DNA from 2 places in the Pantoea sp. Tr-811 genome. Region 1 is predicted to be linked to the other one. Evidence: riboswitches for the same ligand, from Rfam matches in the RefSeq annotation. Region 1 holds a riboswitch; the other holds the start of a gene.
What was found. A riboswitch is a leader RNA that binds a small molecule or an ion and turns the genes downstream of it on or off. The one in region 1 is predicted to bind cobalamin.
Positions count from the first base shown of each region.

Region 2: it holds a riboswitch for cobalamin, as region 1 does, so the genes downstream of both, cobO (cob(I)yrinic acid a,c-diamide adenosyltransferase) here and F3J44_RS18865 (TonB-dependent siderophore receptor) in region 1, are expected to answer to the same signal.

Region 1 covers NZ_VWXJ01000012.1:119,010-126,231, reverse strand. Annotated here, with positions in the region: gene F3J44_RS18865 (TonB-dependent siderophore receptor) at 1-1,783, opposite strand, end outside; cobalamin riboswitch at 1,892-2,098, opposite strand; gene F3J44_RS18860 (outer membrane beta-barrel protein) at 2,258-3,004, shown strand; gene F3J44_RS18855 (GNAT family N-acetyltransferase) at 3,271-3,840, opposite strand; gene F3J44_RS18850 (carboxymuconolactone decarboxylase family protein) at 3,918-4,256, opposite strand; gene lpxO (lipid A hydroxylase LpxO) at 4,353-5,252, opposite strand; gene thpR (RNA 2',3'-cyclic phosphodiesterase) at 5,410-5,955, shown strand; gene F3J44_RS18835 (NAD(P)H-dependent oxidoreductase) at 5,962-6,561, opposite strand; gene F3J44_RS18830 (TetR/AcrR family transcriptional regulator) at 6,654-7,222, shown strand, end outside.
Region 2 covers NZ_VWXJ01000026.1:8,249-15,470, reverse strand. Annotated here, with positions in the region: gene F3J44_RS26950 (AI-2E family transporter) at 1-381, shown strand, start outside; gene hda (DnaA regulatory inactivator Hda) at 557-1,264, shown strand; gene F3J44_RS26940 (C40 family peptidase) at 1,431-2,030, shown strand; gene F3J44_RS26935 (C40 family peptidase) at 2,168-2,701, shown strand; gene F3J44_RS26930 (hypothetical protein) at 2,715-3,293, opposite strand; cobalamin riboswitch at 3,460-3,679, shown strand; gene cobO (cob(I)yrinic acid a,c-diamide adenosyltransferase) at 3,798-4,409, shown strand; gene F3J44_RS26920 (cobyrinate a,c-diamide synthase) at 4,415-5,701, shown strand; gene bluB (5,6-dimethylbenzimidazole synthase) at 5,698-6,348, shown strand; gene cbiB (adenosylcobinamide-phosphate synthase CbiB) at 6,345-7,222, shown strand, end outside.

The DNA of each region.
Region 1 (7,222 bases):
TGGCCACGTCATCCACCACCTCGTAGAAATCGTCGTAGCGGGCCCGCACCAACGCGGCGTTGGCCGACACCTGCCACTGGTGCGCCAGGGCCAGTTCCAGCGATACCTCCAGGCCATCGGAGGTCTGCTGCCCGGCCTGCTGCGCGTCATGGGTGAGCGGGTCATCGACCAGCAGTTTCTTCTTGACGATATGGAACGCTGCCAGCGTCCACTCGCCACGGCCCTCCCAGAAGCGCTGCTTCAGGCCCAACTCGGTCTGCCTGGCCTCGGTCAGGTCGAAATGCATCTGCGTGGGGCTGAGGCTGACCAGGTTGTCCACGCCGTCCTGGCTGGTGGAGTACTGGCCATACACGGAAAGCGCGTCGTTGACGGCGAACACCAGCCCGGCACGCCAGTTGCCGCCTTGCAGGCTGCGGTCGCTGCGGCTGGCATCGATGAGGTTGTCGCGGTCGATATGGTTCTGGTCGCGGCGCACCCCGGTTACCAGCGACAGGCGCTCGGTGAGTTGCAGGCGGTTCTCGGCGAACAGGGCGAAGGTGTGGGTGGTGGACAGCGTCTGCCGTTCGCCTGCTGGGTCGCGCTGGAACCAACCCGGGGTCGGTTGCCACGGGTCGACATAGTCGCCGCCCAGGCCGTTGCTGCGGTCGACGTTGAAGCGCACCTTGTTGTACTCCACGCCAACCAGCGTCTTGCTGGCAAGGCCGAACAGGCTGTGGTCGAAGGTGAAGGTCTGGCGGTCGCCGATCTGCTCCTGGTTGTGGCGGATTTCCAGGTAGCCCTGGCGCTCCAGTTGCTCGCGCTCGGGGTCCCAGCTGTAGTTCTCGGCGTTGCGCCAGTGGCGGCGGCTCTTGATGTAGTAGAGCTGGTTGCTGGCGCTTAGCTGGTCGTTGATCGCCCAGTCGGTGGTCAGGCGGGTCCACTCGTCGTGATAACGCTGCACGTCGTTGTCGACGTTGTAGTTCTTCTTGCGCAGGCTGCTGCGGTAATGGCCGTCGATCAGCGGCGTGCCGTAGTAGTTGGCCGGTTGCGCATCGCCGCGCTCGTGGGCGAGGGTGAAGCTCAGGTCGTCGCTGGCGTCGAAGCGCAGCGCGGCGCTCAGGGCCAGGCTGCGTGAGTCGGTGCGGTCGACCCAGCCGTTACCGGCCTGCTGGTTCAGGGTCAGGCGGTAGCTCAGGCGTTCGCTGAGGCTGCCGCCGCTGTCCAGGCCCAGTTGCTGGCGGTCCCAGGAACCGTAGCCCAGGCGCAGGTGGTTGCGAATGTCGCCGGTGAACGGTTTTTTCGGAATCACGTTGACCACCGCGCCGGTCGCGCCTTCGCCATACAGCACCGAGGCCGGGCCACGCATTACGTCGATGCGCTCGACCATCCACGGGTCGACCGGGAAGGTCTGGGTGCCGGCGCCGGTGTACAGGCGTGCGCCATCGAACAGGGTCATCACCGAGCCGTGGCCGGTGAAACCCCGGGCCGACAGGCCGGTGCCGCCATCGCCTGGGTTGCCGATGAAGGTAATGCCGGGCGAGCGGGTGACGGCGTCTTGCACGGTGAGGTCGTTGCGCTGCTCGATCTGCGCAGCCGTGATGCTGGTGGTGCTGGCTGGGGTGTCCAGGGCGCTGAGGTTCAGCCGCGAGCCGGCCTCGGTCGGCGTGGCCAGGTCGATGCGTTGTGCGTCGTGGCTGCCGTTAATGGCCGTGGCAGGCAGGGCCAGCACGGGCTCGTCGGCCAGGGCCGGGAGGGCGACGGCCAGGCAGGCCGCCAGAGGGTGAAGCTGGATGAATCGGGACATGTCGTTCCACTGTTGCAGGAATGAATGCATCCCGGTGGAAAACACGCAAAGGCGTACCCCACATGCAGGTGCGCACGCAGGTACCGGCCTGCGCCCGCCCACCGCGGGTTGCCAAGTAGTGTTCCAGGCCGGTCTCCGGGCTTGCGAGGGGCATGAGGCCTTCACCTTCCCATGCTGGCGCACAGTGGTGTGTCGAAGGCATCGCTCGCTTACCGTTGCGGGGGCAGCGCCGGACTTGTCGTGGACCACGACGCACCGGCTTCCCGTTTCACCCTGCGCACGGCGGCGCAGGACACCTGAAAACGGCGCGCAGTTGAGCATCGAAAGGCCAGCACGTCAAATACGCACGTGCAGGGAAAAATGTGATGAATCACCGGGTTGTGCGTTTTTATGGTTTTTTTTTCGAACTTTTGCGCCTGGCGCAGTCTCGAACCGCACGTTCGCACTCAACACAACGTCATGGAGACTTCGTGCATGCTCGCCCGTAACCTGCTGCGCCACACCTGCCTCGCCACCCTGCTTGCCAGCCCACTGCTGGCCACGGCGGCACCGAGCACCGAACCGCTGTTCAGCGTCGGCCTGCTGGGCGCCTACGATAAATTCAAGTTCGAAGGCGGCAGCGAATCGGACAAGGAACACCTGGGCCAGGGCGGCGTCTTTGCCACCTTCGGCAACAAGCTGACGGCCGAGTCCGGCTTCATCTACCAGATCGGTGCCGAAGCCAAGTACGGCAAGAAGAACGACAACAAGCTCAAGGAAGCCCAGGCCGACCTCGACCTTGGCTGGCGAGCCGCGCTGGACGCGCGCAACTTCGTCGATGTGACGGTGGGCGGTGGCTATAGCTGGACCCGTTTCGAACCCGAGATCAACGACCTGGACACCCGCCTGACCTACAAGTCGCCGTTCGCCAAGGCTGCGCTTGGCTACAACCACCAGTTCGATGCCTCGACCCTGCGCGTGGAAGTGGGAGCGCGCCGCAGCATCGATGGCCGCGCGCGGCTGAAGGTGGACGACTTTGGCAGCGACAGCGTCGACATGAAAGACCGCACCAACCCCTATGCCGAGGTCACCTTGCTGATGAACCAGCAGGGCGGCATGCCGGTGCAGGCGGGCGTTTACTACACCCGTACCGAGTACAAGCTGGATGAAGACTCGGACGTGGCCGACAACAACAAGCTCAAGCGTGACGAGTTTGGCTTCAAGGTTGGCCTGGCTTTCTGAGGTTGATGTAGGCAGGTTTGGCCCTGATCGCGAGCTGCGCTCGCTCCTACCGGGATAATTGTGCAAGTCCCGTAGGTGATCACCCAGCCCTGCGGGCTGCGCTGTCGCGCAGGGAACATTGCCCCGCGAACACCGGCGTAGCCGGTGCCATGCACCACGCTGCTTGCTTCGCGGGTCAAGCCCGCTCCTACAGAAATATCAGTTAAATCAAATATTTACGATTTTTTCGTAGGAGCGAGCGTAGCTCGCGATGGGGCCTTCACCGGCTAACGCCCGCGCCGGCGCGACACCCGGGCCTCGATGTTCTTGCGCCCAATCAGCAGCGGTGGTTTCTCCACCACGGGCTCATCGGCCAACCACTTGTACATCACCAGGCAGTCGACCAACCCCAGGCGTGCATGGCGGTAGGCCTTGGGCAAGCGCCCGACGGTTTCGAAGCCCAGCTTGTGCCAAAGCGCCACGGCCACTTCATTGCTGGCCACCACCGAATTGAACTGCAATGCCAGGAAGCCCTCCTGGCGGGCCAGCTTCTGCGAGTGCTCGCACATCAGCCGGGCCACACCACGGCCACGGGCGGCCTCGCACACCATGTAGCCGCAGTTGCCAACGTGGGCGCCGGGCCCGGCAGCATTGGCCTTGAGGTAGTAGGACCCGAGCAGCTCGCCGTCCTGCTCGGCCACCAGTGTGCGCAAGGGCAGCTCCAGCCACAGCTGGCGGGCCTGGGCAAGGCTCAGCGCGGGGTCGAAGGCATAGGTTTCGCGGGCCTGGACAACGGCCTGGAAGGTGGGCCAGAAACGCTCGAAGTCGGCGGGCGTCATGGGGCGGATATGGATCATGGCGGTTCCTGCTGTGGCTAGGCCGCCAAGTCTGGGTAACGCGGCGCCGTCGCGCAAGGGCGACGACGCCCTTGGCGTCAGCCGTTGGCCTTGCCTACTGCATCCAGGGCACGGGCCGAGTAGACCAGCGCGGCGCCGGCGTTCATCGCCACGGCCACGCCCAGGGCTTCGGCGATTTCTTCGCGGCTGGCGCCGTGTTTGACGGCCTGTTGCGAATGCACGGCGATGCAGCCGTCGCAGCGCGTGGTGACGGCCACGGCCAGGGAAATCAGCTCGCGGGTCTTGGCGTCCAGGTGGTTGGTCTTGGCGCCGGCACCGCTGGCGGTCATGTAGCCGGCCACGGTGTCGGGGGAGAGTTGCTTGAGGTCGCCGATGCCGGCCATCAACTGCTTACGGTAGGCGTCCCAGTCCATCATGCTCATCGTCTTCACCTTGGCAAGGTTTCTGGAGGAGCTTTCAGGCTAGACCAATTTGCGCCTGCCGCCGACGGCGGCGACAGGCGCAAGGGGGCTTCAGATATACACGAACACCAGCACCAGGGCGGCCACCACCAGCCACTTTTCCAGGTAGTAGCGCATGCGGTTGCGCTTCTTCAGTGCCTTGCCGCGCTCGCGGATCTTGTAGATGCGGGTGAACAGGCGGTTGATGCCACCGGTCTTGTCGTTGGCATTGTTGGGTGCCGCGGCGGCGGCCATCACATTGCGGCTGAACCAGCGGTTGAAGGCGGTGGCCCAACGGTACTTGAGCGGGCGTTCAACGTCGCAGAACAGGATGATGCGGTTGTGCTCGGTGGTGTTGGCCGCGTAGTGGATATAGGTTTCGTCGAAGATCACGCCTTCGCCATCACGCCAGGAGTACTTTTCACCGTCCACGTCGATGTAGCAGCCATCGTCGTTGGGGGTATCCAGGCCCAGGTGGAAGCGGTAGGAACCGGCGTACGGGTCACGGTGGCGCACCAGCTTGGCACCCGGTGGCAGGGTGGCGAACATTGCCGCCTTGACCGTGCCGATGCCTTGCAGCAGCTCGGTGGTGCGGGGGCACAGGGTCATTGCCGACGGGTGGCTTTCGCCGTACCACTTCAGGTAGAAGCGCTTCCAGCCGGTCTTGAAGAACGAATTGAAACCAACGTCGTCATAGTTGTCGGACTTCTTGATTTCACCCACGTGCAACAGCTGCTGGGCTTCGGTGCGAATCTCCTGCCAGTGATCCTTGAGCGGTTGCAGTTCGGGGAAGGCTTCCACCGGCAGGTAAGGCTTGGCCGGGTGTTTGGAGAACAGGTAGAGGAAGCTGTTCACCGGGGCCAGGAAACTGGAGTGGTCGCCCAGCTGACGGGTCAGCTTGTGGCGTACCCGACCGCGCAGGTGAACATAGGCGATCGAGAGGACGAAGATCAGTACGAGTGCAATTTTCATGGACGGTTACTTGTCGAAAAATGGCCATGCGCCATGGCTTAAGCCCGCCAGCATAAACAATCGTCGGGTTAGTTTGTACATATTGTTACGTCAATTCGGCGCGACTTAGGTGGAATAGCCTATGGTTTGCGCAAACGTTTCATGCGAGGGAGTTGCCATGGTTCAGGACATTCGCCCGAGTGGCGTTCCCTTCAAACGGCTGTTCTTCGCCCTGCCGGTCAGCGACGCCCAGCGCCGCGCCGTCGCCCAGTGGCGGCGCGGCCTGAGCCTGCGCAGCGGCAAGCCGGTGCCCAGCGAGAATTTTCACCTGACCTTGCTGTTTCTCGGTGATGTGGATGCAGCCCAAGTGCCCGCGATCTGCGCAGCAGTAGACAACCTGACCCTGCCAGGCAGGGCGATTCGCCTGCTGCTCGACCGGCTGAACGCCTGGCAGCGCGCCGGTGCGCTGGTGCTCGAACCCCAGGAAACGCCCTTGGCACTGCGCCAACTGGTGTATGCCCTGCAGCAGGCGTTATTGCCGATGGGCTTCGCGGAGCAGGGCCGCGACTACCGCCCGCACCTTACCCTGTCGCGGGATTTTCGCGGGCAGGCACCGGAGTCGGCCCAGGCCCCGGACTTTCACTTCAGCGCCCGCCACTTCACCTTGTACGAGTCGCGCAAGGGCCGCTACTGGCCGCTGGCGCAATGGCCCCTGGCGGACTAACGCCGCTCAGGCGCGCTGGCGGCCAGCGCGGGTGAACAACTGCTCGCCCAGGGTGCGAGCCGTGCGCAGGTGGGCGGCGGCGTCCGGCCCCTCGCTGTCTGCCAGCAAGGTCGAACTGAGCACCTTGGCGCCGCAGTAGTCGAAAATGCCGTGCTCGATCTGCACGCGCATTGCTTCGCCATAGCCATGGCGCTCGAAGGTGCCCGCATCGGCGCCGGCCACGCCGACCAGATGCACCCTCAGGTCGTGCAGTTTCTTGGTGTTCACACCACCTTCGTAGTCGAATGCCCAGCCATTGCTGAACACCCGCTCGACCCAGCCCTTGAGTAGCGCCGGCAGCGACCACCAGTAGATCGGGTAGACCAGTACGAGGGCATCGGCGCGGTCGATACGCGCCTGCTCCAGCAGCACGTCGGCCGGCGGCGGGGCGAGGCGGCGGTGCACGGCATGGTCGGCCAGGCCGAAGCGCGGGTCGAAGCCTTCGCGGGCCAGGTCGGCGATTTCACTGCCGTGACCGGTACTGGCCAGGCCGTCGGCAACCTGCTGGGCGAGGGCGTGGGTGAGCGAGTCGGGGTCGTGGTGGCCGATCACGATCAAGGCGTGCATGGGGCTTCTCCAGAGTGGGGGTGCGGTTGGGCCTTGAGCGCTATATACTCAAGGTAAGTTACGATTAGTAAGTTACTTTTGGTAGGTTATTCATGTCAAGCGATGACACGGCAGCACCGCGCAAGCGGCTTTCCCGGGAACAACGGCGTCGCCAGCTGCTGGACGTGGCCTGGCAATACGTGCGCCAGCAGGGCACCGACGCGCTGAGCCTCGGCCACCTGGCGCAGGAGGCTGGCGTGACCAAACCGGTGGTATACGACCATTTCGAAACTCGCACCGGGCTGTTGGCGGCGCTTTACCAGGATTACGACGCCCGGCAGTCGGTGATGCTGGAACTGGCGCTGGCCCATTGCGAGGCGACCCTCAACGGGCGCGCCGGGGTGATTGCCGGGGCCTATGTGGACTGCGTGATGAGCCAGGGCCGGGAGATGCCCGGGGTGGCGGCGGCACTGGCGGGTTCACCGGAAATGGAGGCATTGAAGCGGGCCTACGAGCAGCCGTTTCTCGACAAGTGCCAAGCCGCACTGGGGGCCTTTGCTCGCCGTGGCGCGATAGGCGCTGCGGGCATGCGTTTGCTGATCGGGGCGGCCGAGGCGTTGTCCCAGGCGGCAGCGGCGGGGGAGCTGGAGGCCGAGCAGGCCAAGGCCGAGTTGCAGGCGGC
Region 2 (7,222 bases), on a different contig from region 1:
GGGCTGTTGATCGGCATGCTGGCGGGGCTGGCGGCCATCGTGCCGTACATGGGCTTCATCATCGGCATTGGCGCGGCGTTGCTGGCGGGGCTGTTCCAGTTCGGCGGCGACCTGTACCCGATGCTGGGCATCGTGGCGGTGTTCATGGTCGGCCAGGCGCTGGAGGGGATGGTGCTGACCCCGTTGCTGGTGGGCGACCGCATCGGCCTGCACCCGGTGGCGGTGATCTTCGCCATTCTTGCCGGTGGCGAGTTGTTCGGCTTCACCGGCGTGCTGCTGGCGCTGCCGGTGGCGGCGGTGATCATGGTGCTGCTGCGGCATGTGCACGATCTGTATAAGGAATCGGACATGTATGGGGGTGATCCTGACCCGGATCTTTGATGACAGCAGGGGCCCGAGGTGAAATCTTCAACGCCCAGGCCCCTCGCCACACACCGCAACTCGTTGATTTTCCTTGCGCTATCTGCCTGCGTGATTGTGCGCCCCGCAATGCGGGTATAGACTTTGCACATTGTTCACCAAAGGCCCCCTGCGGTCGTCCCGACTGCCCGCGAGCATGAAACCACCGATCCAGTTGCCCCTGGGTGTGCGCCTGCGCGATGACGCCACCTTCATCAACTACTATCCGGGCGCCAATGCCGCGGCGTTGGGCTATGTCGAGCGGCTATGCGAAGCCGATGCCGGCTGGACCGAGAGCCTCATCTACCTGTGGGGCAAGCAGGGCGTTGGCCGCAGCCACCTGTTGCAGGCCGCCACCCACCGCTTCCAGCAGCGCGGCGAACCGGCCGTGTACCTGCCGCTGGCGCAACTGCTCGACCGCGGCGTGGAACTGCTCGACTACCTGGCCCAGTACGAACTGGTGTGCATCGACGACCTGCACGTGATCGCCGGCAAGGCGGATTGGGAAGAGGCCATGTTCCACCTCTTCAACCGCCTGCGCGACAGCGGCCGGCGCCTGCTGCTGGCGGCCTCTGCGTCGCCCCGCGAACTGCCGATCAAGCTGCCCGACCTCAAGTCGCGGTTGACCTTGGCCCTGGTCTTTCAGATGCGCGGCCTGTCCGATGAAGACAAGCTGCGCGCCCTGCAGCTGCGCGCCTCGCGCCGTGGCCTGCACCTGACCGACGAAGTCGGCCATTTCATCCTTACCCGTGGCACGCGCAGCATGAGCGCGCTGTTCGACCTGCTCGAACGGCTCGATCAAGCCTCACTGCAGGCACAACGCAAGCTGACCATCCCGTTCCTGAAGGAAACCCTCGGCTGGTAAAGCCCGTAAACACTGGGCTCTGAGGGGCAAAACGAAAAAGTCACATCTTTTTCGATAAAATTTGCAAATGGCCGTGATAGAGGGCATAGTTTCCCCCTTCTAAAGGATTACAGACACGGTCGTGCCCATGCTGAAGCGCTTCGCACCCCTCGTGCCCCTCGCACTCGTGACCCTGCTTTTTGGCTGCGCGGCCCAAGGCCCGATTTCCCAGCCTCAGGATCACACCCCGGTTGCCTCGCAATCGGTTACCAAGGCCCATGCTTCTGCTTCTTCCGTTTTCGGCGAAGAAGAACAGGCCACCGAAGATGACCTGGAGGCCTTCTCCAGCAGCAAGCCTTATCAGCTCCCGGTGCTGGCCGACAGCATCCTTGAGCGTGGCATGTCGCTGATCGGCACCCGCTACCGCTTCGGTGGTACCTCGGAAGCGTCCGGTTTCGACTGCAGTGGCTTCATCGGCTACCTGTTCCGCGAAGAGGCCGGCATGAACCTGCCGCGCTCCACCCGCGAAATGATCAACGTCGATGCGCCCAAGGTAGCCCGCAACAAGCTCAAGCCGGGTGACCTGCTGTTCTTCAGCACCAATGGCCGTGGCCGCGTCAGCCATGCCGGCATCTACCTGGGTGACAACCAGTTCATCCACTCCAGCAGCCGCCGCAGCGGCGGTGTGCGCATCGACAGCCTCGGTGACCGCTACTGGAGCAAGACCTTCATCGAAGCCAAGCGCGCCTTGGCCATGGCGCCGACCACCAATATCGCGCGCAACTGATATCAAAATGATGTACCCTGCCACGGCGGCGTAGCTGAAAAAGCTCGCCGCCGTGCGCATTTACAGAAAGCGTCTAATCTAAATTCTCAACTCTTTTTCGGCTGCGGCCCTGCGGTCTCAGACAGGATGTTCTGGCCATGGCGATGATGGCGCGCTTCGCATTCCTTTCCCTGGTGGCACTGCTTGCCGCCTGCTCCAGCCGTGCCCCGGCGCCGGCCCCCGTGGTGCAGCCACGCATTACCTATAGCCAACCCGAAGGCTCGCCCCTGGCAGACGACGTGCTGATCCGCGCGATTGGCCTGGTCGGCACGCCATACCGCTGGGGCGGCAACACCCCGGACTCGGGCTTTGATTGCAGCGGCCTGATCGGCTACGTGTACCGCGACGCGGCCGGCATCAGCCTGCCGCGCTCCACGCGGGAGATGATCGTGATGCGCGCGCCAACCGTGGACATCAACGCGCTGCAGTCCGGCGACCTGGTGTTCTTCGCCACGGGCGGTGGTTCACAGGTCAGCCATGCGGGCATCTACGTGGGCGAGGGGCGCTTCGTGCATGCGCCTTCCACCGGCGGCACGGTGCGCCTGGACTACCTGTCCAACAGCTATTGGTCCAAGGCCTACCTGCAGGCCAAGCGCGTGATCCCGCAGGGTAATCTGGCGCAGAACCGCTGAAACACTGCCCGGCTCACGCCTGCTTGAGCAGCAGCGCCACGCCGGGGTAGTACTGGCCCATCTGGTTGTGCAGCTTGCGGTAGGCATAGGGGAAGTACCAGGCGATGGCGCAGGCGTTGTGCTTCTGCAGGTCTTCCACCAAGTCTTGCAGCTCCTCGGGGCTGGCGTGTTGGCCAACTTTCCACGGGGTGATGAACAGCGCACCGGCGCGCAACTGGCTGGCGTAGGCCATGTGCCGGGCGATGCTGGTGGTTTCCTGCAGGGCTGCGGCCATGTCCAGGCGCGCGACCTTCGGCCAGCGCTGGCTCACGCTCAGGTACAGCGCCTCCTCGGCGCTGCAGATCGACAGGTCGCAGCGCCCCTCCAGCTCACCCTCGTCGCGCTGCTTGTTGCTGGCAAACTGTTGCAGGGTGGCCAGCTCGGCCTGCCAGGCAGCGGCGGCGAGCATTCCGGTGTTGGTCTGGATGCCGTGCCAGTAGGGCGCTTCGGCATCACCGTTGAACTGGTTGAAACGGTCGATGCAGTCGACCCAGCGCTCCAGTACCGGGCTTAGGAACTCCAGGCGTGGGTTGTTGATGATCTGGCCTTGCATGCGGCGCACTCCTGTTGTCGTTGTGATAGCGTCGTGCCGAAAATGATGGCCATGTGATATCACCTTGCTCAGTGTGGCACAAGCCGACGGATCGGCCATTGATCCAGGCCACTTTTGCCAGTGCGCGGCGGCGGGGTTCGATTGACGGTCCCGGTGCAACCCTCTAACCTTCGCGCGTGTTTCAGGTGCCCTGCCAGCCCCCACTGGGCAGGGTGAAACTGGGAAGCCGGTGGCCGCCAACAAGGCGCGAATCCGGCGCTGCCCCCGCAACGGTAGGTGAGTCGAAGCTGCGCACAGCCACTGGGTGAACCCCTGGGAAGGCGCGCAGGCTCCGGGCCAAGGCCCGCTCACAAGCCCGGAGACCGGCCTGAAACTGCCAACGGCATCACGGAGGGTGATGCGCGGTGCACCGTGGCTTGTGCCATTGCTCCTGCGCGTTCTCCGTTTGCCTGCCTTTTACCTGCCGTCGCTGTTCACGCGGCGCCAGCCTGCGGAGAACCCTTCATGAGCGAACCCACCGAACGCGACGAACGCCACCTGGCGCGCATGCAGCGCAAGAAGGCGATCATCGACGAGCGCATTGCCAATTCCCCCAACGAATGCGGCCTGCTGCTGGTGCTCACCGGCAATGGCAAGGGCAAGAGCAGCTCGGCCTTCGGCATGCTCGCCCGCGCCCTGGGCCACGGCATGCACTGCGGCGTGGTGCAGTTCATCAAAGGCCGCAACAGCACCGGCGAGGAGCTGTTCTTCCGCCGCTTCCCCGAGCAGGTGCGCTACCACGTGATGGGCGAAGGCTTCACCTGGGAAACCCAGGACCGCCAGCGCGACATCGCCGCTGCCGAAGCTGCCTGGGCGGTTTCGCGCCAGTTGCTGCAAGACCCAAGCGTGCAGTTCGTGGTGCTCGATGAACTGAACATCGCCCTCAAGCACGGCTACCTCGACCTGGACCAGGTGCTGAGCGACATCCAGGCCCGCCCACCGATGCAGCACGTCATCGTCACCGGCCGCGCGGCCAAGCCCGAAATGATCGAACTGGCCGATACCGTGACTGAAATGGGCATGCTCAAGCACGCCTTCCAGGCCGGTATTCGCGCGCAGAAGGGCGTTGAGCTGTGAGTGAAATGCGCAGCTGCCCGGCAGTGCTGATCGCAGCACCTGCCTCCGGCCAGGGCAAGACCACCGTCACCGCCGCCCTGGCACGCCTGCACCGCAACCTCGGGCGCAAGGTGCGGGTGTTCAAGTGCGGCCCGGACTTTCTCGATCCGATGATCCTCGAACGGGCCAGCGGCGCGCCGGTGTACCAGCTCGACCTGTGGATGATTGGCGCCGAGGAAAGCCGTCGGCTGCTGTGGGAAGCGGCAGCCGACGCCGACCTGATTCTTATCGAAGGGGTGATGGGGTTGTTCGACGGCACCCCGTCCAGTGCCGACCTGGCGCGCCACTTCGGTGTGCCGGTGCTGGCGGTGATCGACGGTACGGCGATGGCCCAGACCTTTGGCGCCCTGGCCCTGGGGCTGGCGCGCTACCAGGCCGACCTGCCGTTCGCCGGTGTGCTGGCCAACCGGGTCGGCAGCCTGCGCCATGCGCAGTTGCTCGAAGGCAGCCTGACCGAGGGCCTGCGTTGGTATGGCGGGCTGTCGCGTGAGCGTGGTATCGAACTGCCCAGCCGCCACCTGGGGCTGGTTCAGGCCAGTGAACTGAATGACCTGGATGCCCGCCTGGACGCCGCGGCCCAAGCGCTGGGCGCCAGTTGCGATGCGGCGCTGCCACCGCCGGTAGCCTTTGCTGCACCTGCGCCGCAGCAGGGCAGTGCTGCCTTGAGTGGCGTGCGTATCGGCGTGGCACGGGACGAGGCGTTCGCCTTCACCTATGGCGCCAACCTCGACCTGCTGCGCAGCCTCGGCGCGCAGTTGGTGTTCTTCTCGCCGTTGCACGACCGTGAACTGCCTGCAGTAGACAGCCTCTACCTGCCAGGCGGCTACCCGGAGCTGCACCACCACGCACTGGCCGCCAACGCGCCCATGCTCGAAGCGATCCGCGCCCACCATGCCCAGGGCAAGCCGCTGCTGGCCGAGTGTGGTGGCATGCTGTACCTGCTCGATGCGCTCACCGATGTGGCCGGCGAGCGCGCCGCGCTGCTGGGCTTGCTGCCGGGCGAGGCGACCATGCAGAAGCGCCTGGCGGCCCTGGCCCTGCAAGCGGTGGAGCTACCGGAAGGCACCCTGCGCGGGCACACCTACCATCACTCGCTGACCAGCACCGAACTTGAGCCCATCGCCCGTGGCCTGAGCCCCAACGGCGGGCGTGGCAACGAAGCGGTGTACCGCCTGGGCCGGCTGACGGCCTCCTATGTGCACTTCTATTTCCCTTCCAACCCAGGCGCAGCGGCGGCGCTGTTGCGGCCATGAGCGAACACGCCTACAGCGCCGCCGAGCGCGCCGCGATTTACCGTGCCATTGGCGAGCGCCGCGACATGCGCCACTTTGCCGGCGGCAGCGTAGCCCCTGAGCTGCTTGGCCGCTTGCTGTCGGCGGCGCACCAGGCGCCCAGCGTCGGCCTGATGCAGCCCTGGCGCTTCATTCGCATCAGCCAGCGGGCATTGCGCGGGCGCATTCAGGCGCTGGTCGAGGAGGAGCGGGTGCGCACGGCCGAGGCCTTGGGCGAGCGCTCCGACGCCTTCATGAAGCTCAAGGTCGAAGGTATCGATGACTGCGCCGAAGTGTTGGTGGCGGCGCTGATGGACCACCGCGAAGCACACATCTTCGGCCGCCGCACCTTGCCGGAAATGGACCTGGCCTCGCTGGCCTGCGCCATCCAGAACCTGTGGCTGGCCGCACGCGCCGAGGGCCTGGGCATGGGCTGGGTGTCGCTGTTCGACCCGCAGGCCCTGGCTGCCTTGCTGGGCATGCCCGCCGGGGCCAAGCCGGTGGCGGTGCTGTGCCTGGGGCCGGTCACCGAGTTTTACCAGCAGCCGATGCTGGTGCAGGAAAACTGGGCGCAGGAGCGGCCCTTGAGCGAGATGCTGTTTGAAAACCAATGGGGAGAACGCCCATGAGCGTGGCCTTGCTGACCGTGGCCGGGATGGCCCTGGACGCTTTGCTGGGTGAGCCGCGCCGGCGCCACCCGTTGGTGGGCTTTGGTAACCTCGCAGCCGGCCTGGAGCGGCGCATGAACCCTGGCGGCCGTGGCTGGCGCAGCCATGGCGTAAGCGCCTGGTTCATTGCCGTGGTGCCGTTGACCCTGGTGGCGCTGGTGCTGTCATGGCTGCCCTATGTGGGCTGGCTGGTTGACGTGCTGGCGCTGTATTGCGCCCTGGGCCTGCGCAGCCTGGGCGAGCATGTGCTGCCGGTGGCCAATGCCCTGCGCCAGGGCGACCTGGAGCAGGCGCGGCGCCGTGTGGGTTACCTGGTCAGCCGGGAAACCCGCGAGCTGGATGAGCCCGCTGTCGCCCGTGCGGCCACCGAATCGGTGCTGGAGAACGGCAGCGATGCGGTGTTCGCGGCGCTGTTCTGGTTCGCCGTGGCCGGTGCGCCGGGGGTGGTGCTGTACCGCCTGAGCAATACCCTGGATGCCATGTGGGGTTACCGCAACGAGCGCTTCGAGCGCTTTGGCTGGTGCGCCGCCCGCATCGACGATGTGCTGAACTATATTCCCGCAAGGCTGGTGGCGCTGACCTACGCGCTGCTTGGAAAAACCCGCCAGGCCCTGGTCTGCTGGCGCAAGCAGGCGCCGCTGTGGGACAGCCCCAACGCCGGGCCGGTGATGGCCGCCGGTGCCGGTGCGCTGGGCGTCGAACTGGGCGGCCCGGCGGTGTACCACGGTGAATTGCACGAGCGCCCGCGCCTGGGCGAAGGGCCCATGGCCGATGCCGACGCCATTGAGCGTGGCTGGGGCCTGGTACAGCGTGGCGTGTGGTTGTGGGTGTTGCT